3 regions of the Streptomyces flavusporus genome follow, and region 3 is predicted to be linked to each of the others. Evidence: riboswitches for the same ligand, from Rfam matches in the RefSeq annotation. Region 3 holds a riboswitch; each other region holds the start of a gene.
The links. A riboswitch is a leader RNA that binds a small molecule or an ion and turns the genes downstream of it on or off. The one in region 3 is predicted to bind cobalamin.
Positions count from the first base shown of each region.

Region 1: it holds a riboswitch for cobalamin, as region 3 does, so the genes downstream of both, ACKTSN_RS15615 (energy-coupling factor ABC transporter permease) here and ACKTSN_RS35705 (cobalamin biosynthesis protein) in region 3, are expected to answer to the same signal.
Region 2: it holds a riboswitch for cobalamin, as region 3 does, so the genes downstream of both, ACKTSN_RS16190 (ribonucleoside-diphosphate reductase subunit alpha) here and ACKTSN_RS35705 (cobalamin biosynthesis protein) in region 3, are expected to answer to the same signal.

Region 1 is NZ_CP176503.1:3,318,423-3,321,689, reverse strand. Features, by position in the region: gene cbiQ (cobalt ECF transporter T component CbiQ) at 1-108, opposite strand, end outside; gene ACKTSN_RS15620 (energy-coupling factor ABC transporter substrate-binding protein) at 109-453, opposite strand; gene ACKTSN_RS15615 (energy-coupling factor ABC transporter permease) at 450-1,142, opposite strand; cobalamin riboswitch at 1,173-1,356, opposite strand; gene meaB (methylmalonyl Co-A mutase-associated GTPase MeaB) at 1,417-2,418, opposite strand; gene scpA (methylmalonyl-CoA mutase) at 2,415-3,267, opposite strand, start outside.
Region 2 is NZ_CP176503.1:3,436,201-3,439,467, reverse strand. Features, by position in the region: gene ACKTSN_RS16190 (ribonucleoside-diphosphate reductase subunit alpha) at 1-1,991, opposite strand, end outside; cobalamin riboswitch at 2,115-2,251, opposite strand; gene mctP (monocarboxylate uptake permease MctP) at 2,475-3,267, opposite strand, start outside.
Region 3 is NZ_CP176503.1:7,575,788-7,579,054, reverse strand. Features, by position in the region: gene ACKTSN_RS35715 (inorganic phosphate transporter) at 1-887, shown strand, start outside; gene ACKTSN_RS35710 (hypothetical protein) at 918-1,139, shown strand; cobalamin riboswitch at 1,250-1,391, shown strand; gene ACKTSN_RS35705 (cobalamin biosynthesis protein) at 1,499-2,443, shown strand; gene ACKTSN_RS35700 (cobyric acid synthase) at 2,440-3,267, shown strand, end outside.

The DNA.
Region 1 (3,267 bases), 4.3 Mb from region 3:
CGGCAGCGAGATCGCGAGCAGGGTGAGACCCAGCCCGAGCACGGCCTTGTCCACGGGGTGGCGGCGGCGCCAGCGGCTGCTGTGCGCCGCCGCGTCGATGGGCAGCACTCAGACCTGCTCGTCGGCGCCGTCGGCGCCCTGCCGCTCCAGCGCCCGCTTCTCGCCCTGCCGACGCCCGCGCCGCAGCCCGAAGTAGTAGGCGAGGACACCCGCGCCGATGGCCGCCTGCAGTGAGAACAACGCCGACTCGATCTCGCCGGAAGGCGGCTCGTACAGGGGCGAGAACCAGGGCTCGTAGTCCGGCTCGATCTCGGTGACGGCCTTCTCCGCCTGCCCGTCGGCGCCCGTGAACGGCTCCTCCTCGTCGTCGCCGAGACCGAGAGCCAGCGGCAGCACCGCCAGCGCGGCGACGAGAAGCAGCAACAGGGAGTTGATCTTCGCGTTCCGGCTCATCGGGCCACCGCCTCGGGGCCGGCCTTCTTGGTGAGGAGGACACCGAGCCGGGTCAGCTCACCCCGGCTCGACTGCACCAGCAGACGCATCACCAGCACCGTGAGCAGCCCCTCGCTCACCGCGAGCGGGATCTGGGTGACGGCGAAGATGGAGCCGAACTTGCCGAGCGCGCCCAGGAATCCGCTGCCCGGGTCGGGGAAGGCGAGCGCCAGCTGCACGCTGGTGACGCAGTACGTGGACAGGTCGGCGACGAACGCGCCGCAGAACACGGCGCCCATCAGCGGCACGTCGTACCGGCGCAGCAGCCGGTACACGCCGTACCCGGCCCACGGCCCGACGATCGCCATGGAGAAGACGTTGGCGCCCAGCGTGGTCAGGCCGCCGTGCGCGAGCAGCAGCGCCTGGAAGAGCAGGGTGATGGTGCCCAGCACCGCCATGACCGGCGGCCGGAACAGGATCGCGCCCAGCCCGGTGCCGGTGGGATGGGAGCAACTCCCGGTCACCGAGGGCAGTTTCAGGGCCGACAGGACGAAGGTGAAGGCTCCGGAGGCACCGAGGAGCAGTGTGCTCTCGGGGTGCTCCCTGACCTCACGGGTGAGTGACCGGACTCCGTGGACGACGAACGGCGCGGACGCGGCGCCCCAGGCGACCGCGTGCGCAGGAGGCAGAAAACCCTCGGCTATGTGCATGGCTCAGCAGACCCTCTCCAGCACCTCGTGGATGGTTGACGTGCCTTGGCCGGTCTCCTGGCTGACGGGTACCACCGCCCGTGCTCCGCCTTCCCGGGTCACAAGGACCCAGTGGCTGCCCGCGAGGGCCGGAGCCGGACTTCCCGATCACAGTGGCGAGGGCCGCACCGGTTTTTCACCGGATTTCCCGTGCACCAAGGCGTGGTGACAGTAGTGCTCGGTCAGGGGTGGAGACAAGCGCACCCCGGGAGGCGTGCGGGCGACGGACGCCCGCTCACGCCCCGCGGGACGCGCCGTCGCCGGCCCCCTCGAAGGCGTCGAGCAGCCGCTCCGCCGCGAGCGTGGCCGTCAACTGCCCGTCCCTGACCCGCTGTTCGAGTTCCGGTGCGAGGGCCCGTACCGCCGGGTCCGCGTGCAGGCGGCCCAGCAGTTCGTCGCGGACCATGCTCCAGGTCCAGTCGACCTGCTGGTCGCGGCGCTTGGCGGCGAGCCGACCGGTGGAGTCCAGGAGGGTGCGGTGCTGCTCCAGGCGCTCCCACACGGTGTCCAGGCCGGTCGACTCACGGGCGCTGCAGTGCAGGACGGGCGGGGTCCAGGCGGCGTCCTTGCCGTGCATGAGGCGCAGGGCGCCCGACAACTCCCGTGCCGCGGCGCGGGCGTCGCGCTCGTGCGGGCCGTCCGCCTTGTTCACGGCGATCACGTCCGCCAGCTCCAGGACGCCCTTCTTGATGCCCTGCAGCTGGTCGCCGGTGCGGGCCAGGGTCAGCAGCAGGAAGGAGTCGACCATGTTGGCCACCGCGGTCTCCGACTGGCCGACGCCGACCGTCTCCACCAGCACCACGTCGTAGCCCGCGGCCTCCATCACCACGATCGACTCGCGGGTCGCCTTGGCGACGCCGCCGAGCGTGCCGGCGGTGGGGGAGGGGCGGATGAACGCCGCCGGGTCGACCGCCAGGCGCTCCATCCGCGTCTTGTCGCCCAGGATCGAGCCGCCCGTACGGCTCGACGACGGGTCGACGGCGAGCACGGCGACCCGGTGGCCGAGCGAGGTGAGCAGGGTGCCGAACGCGTCGATGAACGTCGACTTGCCCACGCCGGGCACCCCGCTGACCCCGATCCGCCGCGCCTTCCCGCTGTGCGGCAGCAGCTCGGTCAGCAACTCCTGCGCCAGCGCCCGGTGCTGGGGCCGGGTGGACTCGACGAGGGTGATGGCCCGGGCCACCGTCGCCCGCTTCCCGTCGAGCACGCCCTTCACATACGCGTCGAGATCGATCACAGCTCGTGTCCGAGGCCGGCCGCCAGCCGCCGCAGAAGGTCGTGTGCCGCGTCCGGGATCACCGTCCCCGGCGGGAACACGGCCGCCGCGCCCATCTCCAGCAGGGTCGGCACGTCCTGCGGCGGGATCACTCCGCCCACCACGATCATGATGTCCGCGCGCCCCTCCGCCGCCAGCTCCTCGCGCAGCGCCGGTACGAGCGTGAGGTGGCCGGCGGCCAGCGAGGAGACGCCCACGATGTGCACGTCCGCCTCCACCGCCTGCCGGGCGACCTCGGCGGGCGTCTGGAACAGCGGGCCGACGTCCACGTCGAAGCCGAGGTCGGCGAACGCGGTGGCGATCACCTTCTGGCCGCGGTCGTGGCCGTCCTGGCCCATCTTGGCGACCAGGATGCGCGGGCGGCGGCCCTCGGCCTCCTCGAAGGAGTCCACGAGCGCGCGGGTGCGGTCGACGGACGGGGACTCGCCGGCTTCGCCTCGGTACACGCCGGAGATCGTACGGATCTGGCTCGCGTGCCGTCCGTACACCTTCTCCAGGGCGTCGGAGATCTCCCCGACGGTCGCCTTGGCGCGGGCCGCGTGCACCGCCAGCTCCAGCAGGTTGCCGTCGCCGCCCGCGGCCCGGGTCAGCGCGTCCAGCGCGTCCCGGCAGGCGGTCTCGTCGCGCTCCTCGCGCAGCCGCCGCAGCTTCTCGATCTGCTGGGCGCGCACGGAGGAGTTGTCGACCTTGAGGACCTCGATCTGCTCATCGGTGTCCACCCGGTACTTGTTCACGCCGATCACCGGCTGCCGCCCGGAGTCGATCCGGGCCTGCGTGCGCGCCGCCGCCTCCTCCACGCGCAGCTTCGGA
Region 2 (3,267 bases), 4.1 Mb from region 3:
TCCCAGACGCCGAGGTCCTTGAGGTCCTGCACCAGGTACGAGTTGACCTGGAGGAACTCGCCGGACAGCGTCTCGCGCTTGAAGAGGTTCGACACCTGCGGCTCGATACATTCGTACACACCGGCGATCGAGGCGATCGTGGCGGTCGGCGCGATGGCCAGGAGCAGGGAGTTGCGCATGCCCGTTTCGGCGATACGCGCCCGCAGCGCCGCCCAGCGCTCCGGCCAGGCCGGCTCGACGCCGTAGTGGTCGGGGTGCAGAACACCCTTCGCGGTACGGGTCTTCTGCCAGGCCGGCAGCGGGCCGTTGCGCTCGGCGAGGTCGGCGGAGGCCTCGTACGCGGCGAGCATGATGCGCTCGGCGATGCGGGTGGAAAGGGCCTTGGCCTCGGGTGAGTCGAAGGGCAGGCGCAGCTTGAAGAAGACGTCCTGCAGGCCCATCGCGCCGAGGCCGACCGGACGCCACTTGGCGTTGGACCGGCCCGCCTGCTCGGTCGGGTAGAAGTTGATGTCCACGACGCGGTCGAGGAAGGTGACGGCGGTACGGACGGTGGCGTCCAGCCGCTCCCAGTCGATGCCGCCGGTCGCCGGGTCGGCGAAGGCGCCCAGGTTGACCGACCCCAGGTTGCAGACCGCCGTCTCCCCGTCGTCGGTGACCTCCAGGATCTCCGTGCAGAGGTTGGAGGAGTGGACCACGTGACCCGGCTCGGCGGTCTGGTTGGCGGTGCGGTTGGCGGCGTCCTTGAAGGTCATCCAGCCGTTGCCGGTCTGCGCGAGGGTGCGCATCATCCGGCCGTAGAGGTCACGGGCCGGGATGGTCTTCTTGGCGAGGCCTGCTGCCTCCGCCCTGCGGTACGCCGCGTCGAACTCCTCGCCCCACAGGTCGACCAGCTCGGGCACGTCGGACGGCGAGAACAGCGACCACTGCTCGTCGGTGTCGACCCGGCGCATGAACTCGTCCGGGATCCAGTGCGCGAGGTTCAGGTTGTGGGTGCGCCGGGCGTCCTCGCCGGTGTTGTCACGCAGCTCCAGGAACTCCTCGATGTCGGAGTGCCAGGTCTCCAGGTAGACCGCCGCCGCACCCTTGCGCCGCCCGCCCTGGTTCACCGCGGCGACCGAGGCGTCGAGGGTCTTCAGGAACGGGACGATGCCGTTGGAGTGGCCGTTCGTGCCGCGGATCAGGGAGCCGCGGGAGCGGATGCGGGAGTACGCGATGCCGATGCCGCCGGCGTGCTTGGAGAGGCGGGCGACCTGGTGGTAGCGGTCGTAGATGGAGTCCAGCTCGTCCTTGGGGGAGTCCAGGAGGTAGCAGGACGACATCTGGGGGTGCCGCGTACCGGAGTTGAAGAGCGTGGGGGAGGACGGGAGGTAGTCGAGGTGGCTCATGAGCCTGTAGAGCGCGGCGACTTCGTCGACGGACCGGGGCGTGTCGTCCTCGGCGAGGCCGGCGGCGACGCGCAGCAGGAAGTGCTGGGGCGTCTCGACGACCTTGCGCGTGTGGGGGTGCCGGAGGAGATAGCGGCTGTGCAGGGTGCGCAGGCCGAAGTAGCCGAAGCGGTCGTCGGCTTCGGGGTCGACGAGAGCGTCGAGGCGGTCGGCGTGGATGCGCACGAACTCGGCGGTGCGGTCGGCGATCAGGCCCTCGCGGTGTCCGACGGCGACGGACTCGGTGAAGGACGTGACGCCCTGGGAGGCGGTCTCGGCGGCGATGCTGATCGTCAGCAGGCGGGCGGCCAGCCGGGAGTAGGCGGGGTCCTCGGAGATGAGGCCGGCGGCCGCCTCCGTGGCCAGCTCGCGCAGCTCTGCGTTGACCTCGTCGAAGGCCCCCCGAGCAGACCGGCCGCGCAGCGCGGCGGCGGCGACCCGTCCGGGGTCGGCGTCGGGGAGGTCGGCGGTCAGCTCGGTCAGGGTCCGCAGCAGCGCGGCTCCCGGACCGTCGCTCTCGACCGGAGGCACTGAGGCTGAAGCCGGTTCGGCTGGCGCGATGGTCACGTGGGGCTCTCCCTCGCTCGGCACGGGGCCTTGCGGAGGGCAGGGGGCAGCTCACGAGCGCACACGGCGTCGCGTCCACCGGCCCATTCCACGAGGCCCGGACGTCATGGCACCCGGGCCGGATGGCCGGGCGCACTGTCGGCAGGTCCTCGGACTGACTCTCGTACGACGGCATGCGGGCATACGTGTACGAGTACACCGTTGCGGGACAGTTCCGGATTCGCACCGGATTCCCCTGCGGCGACAGCGAGCATGAGCATACATCTTGTGCCGGGCTCGCGGAGCACCCCCAGATGTTGTGTCCTGCTGGTTTCAGAGCGTCAACTGGTAGGTGAGGAGAGTGATGTCGTCAGGTACGACAGCGGGCCGCCGTGGTTCTTGATGTCGGCGGCCCGCTGCGGGTTGTGGGGGTGTTCGCGCCCACGCGGCGGAGCCGCATGTCGATACAGCCCCGCGCCCCTTAGTTTGGACAGCTCCCCTGCGTCAGTGGCTTGCCCCCGCCGTTGCCGGCGGCAGTTCCGCCTTGACTCCGGGGTCGCCCGCCTCCCCCGTGTAGTCCTCCGGGCTCGTCTCGTCGATGCCCTCCGGGGCCTTGGCGGCCTTCAGGGCGAAGGTGAGGACCACCGTCACGACCAGGTTCAGGACGAACGCCGTCAGGCCGATGTACCCGATCTCCCCGATCCCCGGGATCTCCGCCGACGAGCCGCCGAAGTGCTTCTGCGTCGGCGAGGCCACGCCGTACGCGGCGGCCGTGCCGTAGATCATGCCGACCGCCCAGCCGGCGAGCAGTGCCCAGCGGTGGAACCAGCGGGTGAACAGGCCGCCGACCAGGGCCGGGAAGGTCTGCAGGATCCAGATGCCGCCCAGGAGCTGGAAGTTGATCGCGACGGTCTTGTCCATGCCGAGGACGAAGATCAGCGCGCCCACCTTCACCAGCAGGGACACCAGCTTGGAGACCTTGGTCTCCTGTGCGGGCGTGGCGTCCGGCTTCAGGAAGTCCTTGTAGATGTTCCGGGTGAAGAGGTTGGCCGCCGCGATCGACATGATCGCCGCCGGCACCAGCGCGCCGATGCCGATCGCCGCGAAGGCGACGCCCGTGAACCAGTCCGGGAACATGTTCTCGAAGAGCTGGGGGATCGCCAGCTGGCCGTTCTCCACCTTGATGCCGGCCGCGATCGCCATGAAACCGAGCAGACCGAGCAGACCGAGCATCAGCGAGTACAGCGGCAGGATCGTGGAGTTGCGGCGGATGACGTCCCGGCTGCGGCTGGACAGC
Region 3 (3,267 bases):
TCGCCTCGGCCGGCGTGGGCGCCGTGCACGGCGATGTCCTCGTCACCAAGGTGCTGATACCGGCGGTCGCCGCCCCGCTGGTCGCGGGCATCGCGGCCATGCTCGCCACCCGGCTGACGTACACGCTCGGCAGGAAGGCCGACGGCAAGGCCGCCGCGAAGGGTTACCGCGCCGGCCAGATCGCCTCCGCCGGCCTCGTCTCCCTCGCCCACGGCACCAACGACGCGCAGAAGACCATGGGCATCATCACCCTCGCCCTGGTCGCGGGCGGCTCCCTCGCCCCCGACTCCGACCCGCCGATGTGGGTCATCCTCTCGGCGGGCCTGGCCATCGCGCTCGGCACCTACCTCGGCGGCTGGCGCATCATCCGCACCATGGGCAAGGGCCTGACCGACCTCCAGCCGCAGCAGGGCTTCGCCGCGCAGACCAGCGCCGCGACGGTCATCCTGGCCTCCTCCCACCTGGGCTTCTCGCTGTCCACCACGCACTCGGTCTCCGGTGCGGTGATGGGTGCGGGTCTCGGCCGCAAGGGTGGGGTCGTGCGCTGGTCCACCGCCACCCGCATGTTCGTCGCCTGGGGCCTGACCCTGCCGGCCGCCGCGCTGGTCGCTGCCGTCGCGGAGTGGGTGACCGGCTTCGGCTCGTGGGGCACCGCGCTCGTCGCCGTCTTCCTGGTCGCCTCCAGCGCCGCGATCTGGAAGCTCTCCCGGCGCGAGGTCGTCGACCACACGAACGTCAACGACACGGCGGAGGAACCGGCCGATGTCGTGACGACCGCGATGGCCGCCGTGGCCACTCCCCCGCCCGGCGCGGCCGAGGGCCTGACGGCCACGATCCCCGCGCAGCCCACATCCGCGGACCAGGCGCCTTCCCGGGCCGCCGTCTGACCCCCCAGGTACGAAGGAAGCAGAAGCAGCATGAAGATCGACTGGGCGGCCCTCGGCTCCGTCTTCGGCGTCAGCCTCGTGGCCACCGTGGCCCTCGTGGGCCTGTTCACCCTCGGCATCGCGGGCCTGTCCCGCCGGGAGCGCGCGGCGGCGCAGGGCGACTCGGCCGCGCTCGCCGTCGCGGGGGCGTACGCCGCCTTCGCGGCATGTGCGGCGGCGGTGGCGTACGGGATCTATCTGATCGTGGCCTGAGCCCGACTTGACCGACGCGCCGGGCGGTACGGGAAATCCCGTACCGCCCGGCGCGTCGGTGTGTGGGCCTCAGCACACTCCAGCACCGCAGGTCACAGGCAAGTTGACGCCCCTTCCGGCCCCGTGGTGGACTTCCGGGGCCATGTACGGCGGCAGGAGAGGAAGCCCGGTGTGAATCCGGCGCGGTCCCGCCACTGTGACCGGGGAAGGAACTCCCCGGGAGCCAGGAACTCTCACCGCCGGTCTCGTCGAACCAGGGCGTGGACACCCTGAGTGAGGACATATCGCGATGCTCGGCTGCCGTTCGAGGTTGAGGTTCAGTACCCGGGTTCTGCCCGACCCCGCGATCGGCTGAGCCGATGCGTGCCGATCGCGTCTTCGCGTACGGCGCCGCTCTCGGTCTCCTCGGCGATCTCCTCCTCGGTGATCCGCGCCGGGGGCATCCGGTCGCCGCGTTCGGGCGGGCCGCCGGTGGGGTCGAGCGGGTGCTGTGGCGGGATCACCGCGGGTGGGGTGCGCTGCATGCCGTCGTGTGTGCGGGCTCGGCGGTGGCGCTCGGGACCGCGGCCTCGCGTCTCGTACGGTCGTCTCCCGCCGCCTCCGTGGCCCTCACCGGCGTCGCCACCTGGGCGGTCGTGGGCGGGACGTCGCTGGCTCGCGAGGCCCGGGCCATCGGCCGTGCCCTGCAGGCCGGTGATGTGGAGGGTGCGCGGGCGCGGCTGCCGCATCTGTGCGGGCGGGATCCGCAGGCGCTCGACGCGGACGGGATCGCCCGGGCGGTCGTGGAGTCGGTGGCCGAGAACACCTCCGACGCGGTCGTCGGGGCGCTGGTGTGGGGGGCCGTCGGCGGGGTGCCGGGGCTGCTCGGGTTCCGGGCCGTGAACACCCTCGACGCCATGGTCGGGCACAGGTCGCCCAAGTACCTGCGGTACGGGTGGGCTTCCGCACGCCTCGACGACCTCGCCGGGTGGCCGGGCGCCCGGCTGACCGCCGTACTCGCCGCGGTGGCCGGTCCCGATCCGCGGGGAGCCGTGCGGGCCTGGCGCGCGGACGCCGACCGGCATCCGAGCCCCAACGCCGGGCCGGTGGAGGCCTCGTTCGCGGGGGCGCTCGGGGTACGGCTGGGCGGGACCCTGTCCTACGGGGGCCGGGTCGAGCGCCGGCCCGTGCTCAACGCGTCGGCGGGGCGCGCCGTCCGGGTCACCGACGTGGAGCGGGCGGTACGGCTGTCCCGGCGCGTCGGACTGCTCGCACTCGGCGTCTGTGTCGCCGGGCGGCTGCTGACAAGGGGGCGTATGTCATGAGTGGTGGGGGTCTGCTGGTCGCCGGCACCACCTCCGACGCCGGCAAGAGCGTCGTCACCGCCGGGATCTGCCGGTGGCTGGTGCGCCAAGGCGTGAAGGTGGCGCCCTTCAAGGCGCAGAACATGTCGCTGAACTCGTTCGTCACGCGCGAGGGTGCCGAGATCGGGCGGGCGCAGGCCATGCAGGCGCAGGCGTGCCGCGTGGAGCCGACCGCGCTGATGAATCCCGTGCTGCTCAAGCCGGGCAGTGACCGCAGCAGTCAGGTCGTCCTCATGGGCAGGCCCGTGGGCGAGATGAGTGCGCGCGGCTACCACGGCGGGCGGCAGGAGCGGCTGCTCGGGACGGTGCTGGAGTGCCTCGCCGAGTTGCGGGGCACGTATGACGCGGTGATCTGTGAGGGGGCGGGCAGTCCCGCCGAGATCAATCTGCGCCGGACCGACATCGTGAACATGGGGATCGCCCGGAACGCGCGACTGCCCGTGCTCGTCGTCGGCGACATCGACCGCGGGGGCGTCTTCGCCTCGTTCTTCGGCACGGTCGCGCTGCTCTCGCGCGAGGACCAGGAGTTGGTCGCCGGCTTCCTCGTCAACAAGTTCCGCGGCGATGTGTCGCTGCTCGAGCCGGGGCTGGAGATGCTCCACGGGCTCACCGGGCGACGTACGTACGGTGTCCTGCCGTACCGGCACGGCCTCGGTATCGATGAGGAGGACGGGATGGGGGTCCCCCCGCTCGAGCGAAGCCGAGAGTGGGGGAGGGTGTCGCTGCGGGGTTCCGTCCGGGAGTCCGAGGTGTCCTCCCCCGTCGGCGAGGACATCCTCCGGGTC